One region of the Halobacillus sp. B29 genome, then DNA from elsewhere that is predicted to be linked to it. Evidence: riboswitches for the same ligand, from Rfam matches in the RefSeq annotation. Region 1 holds a riboswitch; each other region holds the start of a gene.
The links. A riboswitch is a leader RNA that binds a small molecule or an ion and turns the genes downstream of it on or off. The one in region 1 is predicted to bind thiamine pyrophosphate.
Positions count from the first base shown of each region.

Region 2: another riboswitch for thiamine pyrophosphate. It lies ahead of thiW (energy coupling factor transporter S component ThiW); the one in region 1 lies ahead of ACTWP7_RS00735 (ABC transporter substrate-binding protein).
Region 3: another riboswitch for thiamine pyrophosphate. It lies ahead of thiT (energy-coupled thiamine transporter ThiT); the one in region 1 lies ahead of ACTWP7_RS00735 (ABC transporter substrate-binding protein).

Region 1 is NZ_JBQQCM010000001.1:155,193-159,439, reverse strand. It holds gene ACTWP7_RS00745 (NAD(P)/FAD-dependent oxidoreductase) at 1-930, shown strand, start outside; gene ACTWP7_RS00740 (ATP-grasp domain-containing protein) at 984-1,928, opposite strand; TPP riboswitch at 2,075-2,186, shown strand; gene ACTWP7_RS00735 (ABC transporter substrate-binding protein) at 2,328-3,323, shown strand; gene ACTWP7_RS00730 (thiamine-binding protein) at 3,338-3,631, shown strand; gene ACTWP7_RS00725 (ABC transporter permease) at 3,628-4,247, shown strand, end outside.
Region 2 is NZ_JBQQCM010000005.1:209,477-213,723, forward strand. It holds gene thiD (bifunctional hydroxymethylpyrimidine kinase/phosphomethylpyrimidine kinase) at 1-701, opposite strand, end outside; gene tenA (thiaminase II) at 698-1,387, opposite strand; TPP riboswitch at 1,434-1,541, opposite strand; gene thiW (energy coupling factor transporter S component ThiW) at 1,547-2,035, opposite strand; TPP riboswitch at 2,116-2,225, opposite strand; gene ACTWP7_RS08860 (DUF3221 domain-containing protein) at 2,323-2,850, shown strand; gene ACTWP7_RS08865 (PucR family transcriptional regulator) at 2,888-4,247, opposite strand, start outside.
Region 3 is NZ_JBQQCM010000004.1:163,374-167,620, forward strand. It holds gene ACTWP7_RS07055 (phospholipase D family protein) at 26-1,474, opposite strand; gene thiT (energy-coupled thiamine transporter ThiT) at 1,601-2,167, opposite strand; TPP riboswitch at 2,249-2,347, opposite strand; gene ACTWP7_RS07065 (alpha/beta hydrolase) at 2,438-3,190, opposite strand; gene ACTWP7_RS07070 (SDR family oxidoreductase) at 3,248-4,087, opposite strand.

The sequences.
Region 1 (4,247 bases):
GAATTTTACACAATTGCTGCCGGTACTGAGTCAGATCGTCATGCCCGTGTGGACTTTCCAGAACATGATCAAGTGGAGTATGTATTTGACGAGATCGAAAAAATTGATGTTGAAAACGAAAAGGTTCTAATGAAGAACTTTGCCTATGACATCGAGTACGATTATCTTGTAATCGGCCTTGGATGTGAGGACAATTATCACGGAATTGAAGGCGCAAGGGAGTTTACGGAAAGTGTACAATCTTTCTCCCAAGCCCGAAGCGCAGGCTACTCCATTAATAATTTGGGAGCCTACGGAAAAGTGACGATTGTCGGAGCGGGATTAAGCGGTATCGAAGTGGCTTCAGAAGTACGCGAAAGCCGTTCTGATTTAAACATTCGCTTGCTCGATCGTGGTGAGACGGTACTGAAAGCATTCGACCATAAAATTCAGAAGTATGTAGAAAAATGGTTCCATGAGCATGATGTGGAGGTCATTCATAACGCGAACGTAGAATACGTTGAACGAGACGGCGTTTGCAATAACGGTCTCTGCTATATGAATGATGTTACGGTCTGGACAGCAGGTGTGCAGCCGAATTACCTGGTTAGAGAGCTTCCTTTTGATAAAGATATTCAAAATAAGGTTATTGTAAATGATTACTATCAGGTTCCAAGCCACCAAAACGTTTACGTGATCGGAGACTGCGCATCTGCCGAACACTCTCCAAGTGCTCAATTAGCAGGACAACAAGGAGAAAAAGTAGCGGAAGTCATATTGGCCTTTCTTAAAAATCGTGTACCGGTTCCTCCCGGCGAGGTTAAACTAAAAGGCGCTTTAGGTTCTCTTGGTAAGAATGATGGCTTTGGCAACATGCTTCAAAAACCGATGACCGGTGTTTTACCAAGGCTCGCCAAATCAGGAGTTCTCTGGTTAAGCAAACGTCATTAAACTAATTTCTATTTAAGAAAGCCATTTTCCTCAGAGGAAAATGGCTTTCTATATTAAACGCGTACTGGTTCCAGCAGGCGCCCTAAATACTTAGCAAGCTCAAGCATTCCGTACACGCCGGCTTTTGCTTCCGCATCCGTGTTATAATTCGTGTTCGTGTTCACATCGTAAGCATATAAGTTCCCATCTTGATCTTGAATAGCTTCAATAGCGGCCACTTGGATATGATTTGCCTGTAGAAAAGCTTCGAAGTCGTCAATAATTGCTGGACGGTAATTTTCCAGAATTTCAAATTTTGCTTTTTCCTCTGATTCTTCTGCATCGGTTGGGCAGAACTGATCCTCAATCGAGCACGCATCAGCCGGGCACAATTCAAATCCTTCGGACGTGTCTACTTTCACTCCATAAAGAAACTTCCCGTTTACGAACTCATGACGTACGATATACGGCTCTGGTGCTTCGATATACTGCTGAATTAAGGTGATACCATCGACAGGTTCTTCAAATCCAGAGCCTTTCACATATTCCTGAAGTGCTTCTTTAGAATGAAACAGCTGTACGCCCTGTCCTTTACCAGCACGGTTGTGCTTTGTGATAAATGAATCCATTCCCAGCTTATCTGCAGCTTTCAATATATTCTCTTTCCCAACAGCTGAGATCGTTTTTGGAGTGCGGATCCCTTGTTGATTCAGTGCCATGTATTGATTCACTTTACTTATTTCAAGGTTCAATGCTTCTGTTCCATTTACGACCGTCCTGCCGTAGCGTTCCAGCCAGGAAAGGACTGCCCCAGCAAATTCAGGAGCATAACGGTGGTTTCTCGTGTGAGAGGATGCACTGATCCGATTATAGAATATCCCTTCCGGCGGCTCTTCTGTTAAGTCTAATGTACCTTGATCCAGGTGCCATAATTCATATGGCAGTTCTAATTCTTCTAAACGTTCTGTTAAGTGAACGGTCCACTCATCGTTCTCGTGAAGTACATAAATTTTACTCATAAAAAGGAACTCCCTTTCTGTAATAACGATTTCTTTTATCTTAACATAAAAAACCTATCTGTTTACTAGGAATAAGATTATAGTACTTGCTAAATCTACTTCGTTATGGCACAGTAAAATTATAACGTTGTTCATCAAATTGAATAGTTTCAATGTAGGGGGACCAGTGTAGCTGGTTGAGATTGTATCCTTTAATGATACTGACCCTTAGAACCTGAACTGGTTGATACCAGCGTAGGAAACATAAGTAGCCGATATTTCTGATCGATTACTATATATGCACCCTAGGTTATGGTACCAGGGTGCTTTTTGTATGGATTAAACTCTGGAATACCACCGCCGGTTCTTCCCTCTACTCTATTAATCTCTCTGATGAACATATAATTGGGAGGGAATCAATTGAAAAAAATAATCATCCTACTCATGACGGCTTTAGCAGTAACTAGCTGCTCATCCAATGACGGGAAAAATGAAGAAGCTTCAGCCAAGCAAGAGGAAACGAACTCGGTCAAACTGGTACTGGACTGGACGCCTAACACCAACCACACCGGAATTTATGTGGCTCAAGCTGAAGGTTTTTTTAAGGAGCAAGGACTGGATGTGGAAATCATGCTTCCAGGTGAAGCGGGTGCCGATCAGCTTGTCGCCTCGCAAAAAGCAGAATTTGGGATCAGCGCTCAAGAAACATTGACAGAAGCTCGTATTCAGGACATTCCTGTGGTATCAATCGGAGCTATTATCCAGCATAATACGTCAGGTTTTGCCTCTCCCAAGGATAAAGGCATTACCTCTCCAGCTGATTACGAAGGAAAGACGTACGGTGGTTGGGGGGCTCCTGTAGAAGAAGCGGTCCTCTCTTCTCTCATGCAGAAAGAAAATGCGGATGTTTCTGAGGTTGAAATTGTAAATATGGGAAATACGGACTTTTTTACGGCCGTAGAACGGGATATCGATTTTGCCTGGATTTATTACGGGTGGACAGGTGTAGAAGCCGAACTTCGAGGACAAGAACTTAATATGCAATACCTAACGGACTACTCTGAGAAGTTGGATTATTATACACCTGTTTTAACGACGAGCGAAACGATGATAAATGAGAATCCTGAGACTGTACAAGCATTTATGGCTGCTGTCTCAAAAGGATACGAATTTGCGATCGAAAAACCTGATCAGGCGGCTGATATTCTCATCGAAGCTGTGCCGGACCTCGAACCAGAGCTGGTAAAAGCCAGTCAAGAATGGCTGTCACCTAAATATAAAGATGATGCAGATCAGTGGGGCATTCAAAAGGATGAGGTCTGGAGCAATTACGCCGAGTGGATGTACAATCATGACTTACTTGAAGAAAAACTGAAGGCTAATGAGGCATTTACGAACGAATTTTTACCAGAATAAAGGAGGAAAATGAGATGTCTAATTCACTTGTCAGCATTCAAATCATACCCAAAACCGAGAAGAACGAGGATGTTATCCCTTATGTGGATCATGCGATTTCACTCATTGAAAAATCGGGGCTAAAGTACGAAGTCCACCCTCTTGAAACAACGATCGAAGGAGAGCTCTCCACCATTTTTGGTTTAATCGAAAAAATGAACGAAGTTATGGTTGAAAAAGGGTGCAGCAATGTCATTTCTCAGATTAAAGTTCTTTATCAGCCATCAGGAGCTTCGATGGATGATTTAACATCGAAATATCGAACATGACTGAAAGATTCATCAAAGGATGGAGGCCCGTTGCGGTTCTCCTCCTTTTCATTCTTTTATGGGAGCTTTGCACTCGTTGGTTTGACCTCCCTAGATGGCTCTTACCACCCCCTAGCTTAATTATGGAAACAGGCATAAACGGCTGGGCGGGTTACGCTCCCCACCTTTTTTCAACCATTTTTTTAACTTTTACAGGATTTATGATTGGGATTATGTTCGGGATATTACTCGCGGTCTTTCTTCACCTGCTCCCAGTAGTAAGAGAAGCCTTGTATCCCTTACTCATCTTGTCACAAAACATCCCGATCATCGTCCTTGCTCCTTTGCTTGTCATATGGTTTGGATTCGGGGCTTTACCTAAATTGATTATAATCGTACTTGTCTGCTTCTTTCCTATTGCGATTGCAGCCATGGATGGTCTTCGTCAGACAAACCCTGAATGGATGCATTATATGAAAATGGCAGGTGCTACGAAGGGACAGATTTTCAGGAAACTGGAATGGCCAAACGCCCTGCCGGCTATTTTTTCAGGGGTGAAAATATCCGCAGCCTACAGTGTCATGGGCGCTGTTATTTCGGAATGGCTCGGGGCCAATAGAGGCATAGGAGTCTATAT
Region 2 (4,247 bases), on a different contig from region 1:
TGTTTGACCGCTTCAACTAGCGAGAGTCCCTGCGCCAGGTAAGCAGTAATCGCTGCTGAATAAGTACAGCCGGTCCCATGAGTATTTTTTGTTTGAATACGTTCGGATTCGAAGGTATGGATCTCATTTCCATCAAATAAATAATCGATGGCTGAACCTGCTCTGTGCCCGCCTTTGACTAAGGCTGAACCTGCTCCGAAGTTCTTAACGATAGCTTCAGCTGCTTCTTTCATATCTTCCTCCGTTTCAATCCTTTCCCCGGTTATTTCTTCCGCTTCCGGGATGTTAGGGGTTACTAAAGACGTTAAAGGTAGCAGCTGTTTTCGTAACACCTCCCGAGATTCTTCCTCACTTAATGAATCACCACTTTGAGAAATCATAACAGGATCCATTACATAATAAGCGTTGATCTGCGGGATCCACTCGGCTATTACTTTCATCATATCTTTTTGAGCGATCATTCCTGTTTTTAAGGCTTGGACCGGCATATCTTCAGAAATAGACTGCAGTTGTTTTTCCAGGAAATCAAGGGGAAGATGGTGAATATCCTTTACCCCTGTTGTATTTTGAGCTACAGCAGATGTGATCACGGACATCCCGTAGCATTTTAATTCCTGGAATGTCTTTAAATCTGCCTGGATACCTGCTCCTCCGCTTGGATCTGTACCTGCAATAGTCAGTGCGCATGGAACGTGGTTCATTTAACATCCACCGCCTTTCCTTCAATCCATTCTTCACATGTATAAGCCATTTCCCAAAAAGACCATTCCAGCTGACAGCTTTTCCGAAACGCATCTCTTATACGATTGAGTTCTTTTTCTGAAGCCTGTTCAGCTAAATGATCCAGCCGGCTTCGTAAATGATCCGTCAGAATTTGCATCTCGCTTTCGGCATAGAATTTTATCCAGGGAGAAAAAGGATGATCTTGGTCAGGCTCATACTCCTCCATCAAATATCTCCCTATCTCTAAATAAGTCCAAGGACAAGGGAGCAGTGCGGCAATAATTTCACCAAGACCTCCCATTTGAGCATGGTACATCATATGCTTCACATAATGATCAGCCGTTGGAGGGAGCGGGTAACCTTGAAGATCCTCGTACCGAATGCCGATATACTCGCACAAATTATGATGGGGGTGTACTTCACTATGAAGAACAAAATTAACCTGTTCGTTAAAATATTGAATATCTTCACGCTCCGAAGACTTGGAAATTGCAACTCCATAAATGTGCATAAACGCATTTAAATATTCGTAGTCTGCTTTTATATAATGAGCAACAGATTCTGAGGGAAGACGACCATTTCCAATCCCTTCAACAAAAGGATGATGAAAAATTCTTTCAAATATATCATGATTTTCTTGTCTTAACTGTTCTGTAAATGACATGAATATGCCTCCTGATTTTTCGGAAGCTACTAAGGGAGGGAGAGAGTGGGGCTGCTTACTACTTCCCTCCGCTGGCATGATCCAGATCAGGTGTTAAGGGACCAAGGAATTTATTTCCTTATCTCAGCGAACACTCGCGCCCCTAGTAGATTCCGTGTATTATGGTTGTAAGATATATTTTTCCAATTTAACTCTTGTGACGATGATCCATCCTATCATAGCGCCCGATATACTGCTGACTAAAAAAGATGGAAGAAATACCAGAGCTCCAGATGAGCTGCCCATGAGTAAGTTGGCATATGGAACAGCGAATAAGGCTCCAATAACTCCGGTACCAAGCACTTCACCGGCAACGGCTGCCATTTTATTCTGAATCCATTTGTATAAGATACCCGCAAGAAAAGCACCGATCATTCCTCCAGGAAACGCCAGCAAGGTACCTAACCCCAGGAGGATTCGTAAGAGACCGATCATAAAAGCTATGGCTACAGCCGGTAAAGGACCAAGTGTAATAGCTGCCATCACATTTACCGCATGCTGGACTGGATAAGCCTTTGCCACGCCTGCTGGAAACCATAGTAGCTGAGCACCAAGTGTTCCAATCGCAACGAAAGCAGCCATTGTCGTTAGTAATCTTGTTCTGTTCATGTCTGTCCTCCCTTCCGTAGGGGAAAAATAAAAAAGCCAGATCCTGGGAAGGACCTGACTTAAAAGGGTAATGTCTAATAAAAAATAGTAGACTACTTCCCTCCGCTGGTCTTAACCAGATCAGGTTCTTAAGAGTCGGAATGCTTCTTTGCTTTCCTCTCAGCCTATTTAGGCTCCCCTAGTAGTTATAATCATAGATTCACTTGGTTGTTTTACACTATAACAAAGTTAAAGATAGATGTCATGGAAAATTATTCAAAAATCCAAATAGAAAGGCAGGCAAGTCCATGAAAGCTTGGGGATGCATATTTTTCATAGCTTTGATTCTGGCCGGGTGCGGCTCTGCACCAACTTCTAATTCTGATAGTGATTCCAAAAAATCACCCGAACAGGAAAATCCTGCGCCTCCTGAAATTACTGGATTTGTTATGGAGCAGAAAAAGGACCAAATCCTAGTGGTCTCCCCCTTGGACTCTAATTCTGACAGTACTGCGAATGCGATGTGGGTCTCAGGCGCTCCTAAAGACCGCTGGGTAGGGAAACAAGTAGAAGTGTGGGTGAAAAATGGGGTCCGTGAATCCTTCCCTTCTCAGGCAGAAGCAGAAGAAGTGACGGTTCTCGAAATGAGCCATGTAGAGGGTGCAGATTTAGAAGCTTCTGAGGCTCTGTCTAAAGCTCTAATGGAGATTCCGGGGGACAAACTTTTAGCCGTAAAGATGATTTCTTATGTTGAGGAAGAGGATGTATGGGAGATTCAATTAACTAGAATTGGTTCAAGGAACGAAGACTTAGAAACAATCGTCGCCGACAGATAATAAATAAAAATGAGCGGCTCCTTTGCAGAAGAAGCGCTCATTTTTCTATTTTCTTCAACATCCATAATCGCACACTGAGCTCCAGGAGGAAAAGATCATCTGCATCCAATAAGGAAAGCCCTGTTAATTGTTCAATATTCCTTAAGCGATGCAGCAACGACTGGCGGTGAAGATTTAAGGCACGGGCCGTCTGGCTTACGTTACTGTTGTATTTGTTATAAACAATGAACGTATGAATTAAGTCGGTCTGTCTTCGCTGATCATATTCAATTAGTTTCTCCAAGGTATTCTGGACAATAAACTCAATTTCCTTTTCGTGTGATAGGGCCATTAACAAGCGATTCATTCGTGTATCACTGAAAAAAGTGCGGTCACCATCTTCATGTTTCTGGCGCCCGATATTTAAAGCGGTAGCGGCCTCTTCATAGCTCTGGTGGAAGTTGTACAGGCCATCTTTATGGCAGGAGACTCCCCAGGAAATCGTAATACCGGCAAGTAACTCGTGAAGGCGCCGCTCCACAAGATCAAGAAACTGATTGGCTGTCTCCGTGTATGTCTTGGCATCCGCTTCTATATAAACAATGACTTCCCCTTCATCAAAAGTGGTCATCGTCTGACGCTTCAGCACATCGCCTGCATGTGTCACTTCCTTTTGAATATAGTAGTTCCGGCTGTGCATGGAGGAAGATTGGACCGAATGTTCCTCTGAACCTACGGGACCATCAACCTGCTTTTTAAATCGAATATCCCCTACGAGACATACATATGGTTTCTCTAAATCATATCCAAGGAGGTGAGCTTTTGCCAGGAGCGACTTATCGATATCGACTTCGGTTTTGGCAAGTTCTAGCAGAAAGTTATCCTTCAAGCGGATTTCGGTCATTTCGATTGCGTTTTCTTTTACAAAATATAAAGCGCAGGCCGTTAACGTATGCTCTAAAATCGATAAATCCACCCATGACAATTCATGGTCCTCCTCTGGCTTAAACAGCAGATATCCTTGCTTTTTATAATTCGAAAGGATCGTCAGCTGATAGCAAAAATGCGGACCAATCTCATATTTTTCAATGTAATGAACTAATGGATGATCACTAAAAGGCTCGGGAGAAACGAGTTGAAACGCTTCGTTTTCTTTTCCGTTCAGCACGTCCAGAAAATAACGGTCGAATTGCTGATTAGCCCTGATTTGTTTATTATGATCACTGATAGCAGCAGGAATATGAGTATTATCGTAAAGAATCGTGGTGATTTCCTGCAATCCTTTGCCATTCAATACACAATTAATCAATTCCTGTCGGATGGTTTCGGCTCGCTGCTGTCCGGTCTGCTTTTCTTCACTTATTAAACGAAGAACATCCTGCAGAATATCTCCGAACCTCACCTCCCATGGAATTTCC
Region 3 (4,247 bases), on a different contig from region 1:
TGACGCTGTCAGTGAGCTTTTTTTTTTAATAGGTAGTAAACCAGGTCCATTTTTGCAGATGATACGTAATGTAGCGAACAAGAGTTAAGTTCCCTTTGTATTCCTCATAGTCGGCTGTGTAATGGCCGCTGTCATTATTCCAGATCCGATCGAAGTATTGGTCTACCTCTTGAAAAACGTCCTCTTCTGAATTCCCTTTAATCACCACATCCGCTTCCAGGTTTAAATTCGCCAGATTACGGCGGGTGTAATTCGCAGAACCCCCGATGATTACACTATCGCTTCCTTTATTAATATACAGCATTTTGGCATGGTACTGTTCAATATTGACATCATACCAGCGTAGGTTAATGTTGTTATTTCCAAGCCGCTGCATTTCCGCTGCTACCGGCAGGTTAGGAAGTCCAGGTTTCTCATGGCCGAAGGACTTTTTATTCGGATCCATCACAATATTGACGGTTGCCCCTCGATCCGCTGCCTTGTCCAGAAGGTCTATAATTTTGCGATCCGACAAGTAGTACATGCCGAGCCACACTTCATCGCCTTCTCCCGCTTTTTTCAACTCTTGCTGTATCGAGCGATAGATTTTTCCTTCCGTAACAAACTGAGCCGTTAAGTTACCTTCCTGTTTCTCCCAGGAGCGGTTTTCATACGCTGGGAAGTCAGCTTCTCCAGAATAATTGACCACAGCTTCCTCTGCCTCTAAGATATCTTTAATAATCGGACCTTCCATCTTAAACGCTGCATTCTCATGATAGCCACTTGCATCATGAGGGTTGGCTGTCGAAACCATAGCCGCATCCTCTGTAACGAGCAGCTTTCTATGATTGGCTTTAATATTCAGCAGTTTTAAATATGAGCGCAAGGTAACATCCGGTGCTTCTTTAGCCAGTGGGTTACCGATCCAGCCTTCTCCTTCTGTGCCTGTCCAGGAAAAGAACAGACGCCAGATGCTGGAGTAGACAGGGTTTGAGTCGCGCAGTTTATTCAAATTTGTTAAAACCACATCTACCCCAGCATCTTCCAGACGGCGAATGGTCTCCGATTCATAGGATCCATAAATCGTGTTAATCTGATCGGTAATAAACACAACTTTAAGATCCGGAACTTCTTCTTTCTGACGGACAATGGCGTTTACCAGATTCTCTGAAATAGCAGGAAAATCTTTCTCTCCATTCGTGTAACCATTAAATAAAAACATGTCTGCGACAATAAAGTCATCCGCTTCCGCAATCGTGTTATTTAACTCCTGAAAGATCTGCCTGTCGTGCACCGTTTCCCCTGATTCATTCTCATAAGTCAGATCGTAAAAGAACTCAATATCATCCATGGAATGAACATCTCCCTCATACGAAACTCCTTCAGGAAGAGCCTTCCAGGATGTGTGATAACCAATCGTAATAGAAAGTATGAGTATAAATGCCAATATAATCCAAAAGACCTTGCTTTTATGTAAGTTCTTAAGTTTCTTCACGTTACGGTCCCCCTTTTTAAATACTTTACAGTTTAGCCCTAATCCTTTTGGCTCAAACCTGGTAAATAATAGGTGGATCCACCTAAAAACCCTGACTAGAAAGAGGGACTCTAGTCAGGGTTTTATTTATCTTACGATTAACTTGGGACGCTTCACAAAGAGCAGGCTGACAACAAGGGCACTCAGGATAAAGGCAGGGAGCATATAGCCGCCATTGTAGAGCAGAGAATATAACCAAACAGGCTGACCTTCTGGTGCAAATTTCCCGTAAAATATAATACCGGCAATGAAGTGACCGATAAACCTAAGAGAACTGCCAATAAGACAGCCGATAGCTATCCACATGACTAACGACTTTTTATGATCTTCTTTAATCGAATTCCACAATGGTTTCGCTACTACTCCTGCAAGACCAATGACCGCAAATGCCAGAATGTAGTCGATCACGGTTTGCATAGGAGTGATAATGATGGCCCCGGTCAGGATCTGATAGAATCCCAGTAACAATCCGGTTAACACTCCGCCTCTCACACCCCAGCGGAAGGCCATAATAAAGACCGGAACCATGGCAAATGATATCGATCCGCCCTGAGCCCACAATTTAAAGGATAGAAACGGAATAATATCTAGCAAGATGGCAAGGGCTGAGAAAATCGCCACTTCTACCATAAATAATACTCGTCTATTTTGCATTGTATCCTCTCCTTTTAAAGACACAAAAAAAGCAATGCCAAAGGGAAGCTTCCTGATGGAGGATTCCCGACTGCATTGCACCATCAAAAAAGCCGCCATCCCTGCGCCAGTATTAACTGACAGGTTCGAAGGGTCTGAACATCGTTCACTCTCAGCCGGAGGGCTCCCCTTGAAGGCTTTATACCGTTACTTTTCTTGATATTCCATATTATAGTAGTTTTCCGTTAAATCTTCAACTAATCTTTCTTTTACCCAATGGCGATCTGATGGTTACCCCATTGTCTTGGCGTACATTTCAAAGAATTCCAGACTTCGCTCAATAATTAAGTCTTGATCATGGTCGAGCGTAGCCACATGGTAGCTGTTTTCTAAATGGACAATTTCTTTATGTTCAGAAAAAACGGAGTCAAAGATCATCTCTGAATTATGAGGCGGAACCACATGATCTTCATCCGATACAAAAATTAGAATCGGACAATGAATATCTGACATCCCTTCTTCCACCTGGGTCATTAAGGTAAGCAGCTGATTGACTGAACGTACAGGCGTTCTCTCATAAGCCAGCTCTTCCACTTCCGGATTTTTAATATCGGAACCAATCGCATCTATAAAACGCTCTTCCATAGCGACCGTTCCTTCCATTGCTGGAATTTTAATAGCCGCATTAATAGGAATCACGCCTTTTATGTCTGGGAATTTCTTTGCGATATGAAGAGCTAGTGTACCACCCATGGATAAACCAACCACAAAAATCATGTCGCAACGATTTTTCAGCCAATGATAGCCATCTTCCACTGACTCGATCCAGTCCTCATAAGAGGTGGTTTCCATATCTTCAGGTGTTGTTCCGTGACCTTTTAATCGCGGAGCACAAACGGTGTATCCTTCTTTTGCATAAGCTTCCGCCAGAGGTCTCATACTTTGATTCGTGCCGGTAAATCCGTGAGAGATGAGGATACCTACTTCATTCCCTTCGAAGCGGATTTCCTCTGCTCCTTTTAATATGATTGGTTGTTCTGCCATGACCGATCTCCCCTTTCATTTCCTTCTGTACTGTTACCCAGATTTTGGATTACGAAACTAGGAGGATTGTATTTGGCTCAGAATCAGCTTTTCAAGCCATGCCCAGGGCAGCACCCTTTTCAGGATAATATTGAACCTGACACCGGGGCCGATCGGGTATCTCAGTCTGGGTAAGTGGTCTTTGCCGGCAAGCCTGGTCATGAGCCGGGACACATCACCAGGGTCACTCCGTTTCCCCTGCTGCATGGCTTTCCAAAGATCTTTCATGTAATCGGCGTATGGGGATTCAGGATTGTGGGCCTCCTCAGGAAGTTCCATCCCGGAGGACCAGATATTCGTCTGATAGGACCCTGGCTCAATTAGTGCTACATCGATGCCGAATGGTTTCATCTCGAGTCTCAGACTTTCTGAAAATCCTTCCAGTGCATGCTTGGATGCAACATAGGCGGATAATCCCGGAAAGCCTATTAAACCACTCACACTACTGACATTCATGATCTTTCCGCTTTTCTGCCGTCTCATGATTGGCAGAATGGCTTGGGTTACACGAATGACGCCAAAGAGATTCGTTTCAAATTGACGTCTGTACGCTTCAATAGGAACTTGTTCAACAAATCCACCTAAAGCGTATCCTGCATTGTTGACTAATATATCAATTCGTTCCGTTTGCTGCACTCGATTTTCAAATTCAAATAATGAGAAAGAATCGGTCACATCAAGTGGCCAGACTTCAATGCGTCGAGTAATTTCTTCATCTATATCTCCTGAAAAAAATGCCTTAGCTTTATCCATATTTCTCATAGTTGCGATCACGTGAAATCCTCGTTCTGCGCACTTTACGGCTGTTTGAAAACCAAAACCGCTTGAAGCACCCGTTATTAAAACTGTTTTTTCCATCCTATCGCCTCCTAATCAGCGTCTTTTAGAATTTCTATAAAGCCAACATGTTCCCCTTCTTTTCATAACCCCGTTAAGTATTTGCTAATTTGATAACTTATTCAGCTAAAGGAACGTTTAGTGGAAGACTCAGTTTCGAGATAACTTGGGCCCGTTGCCT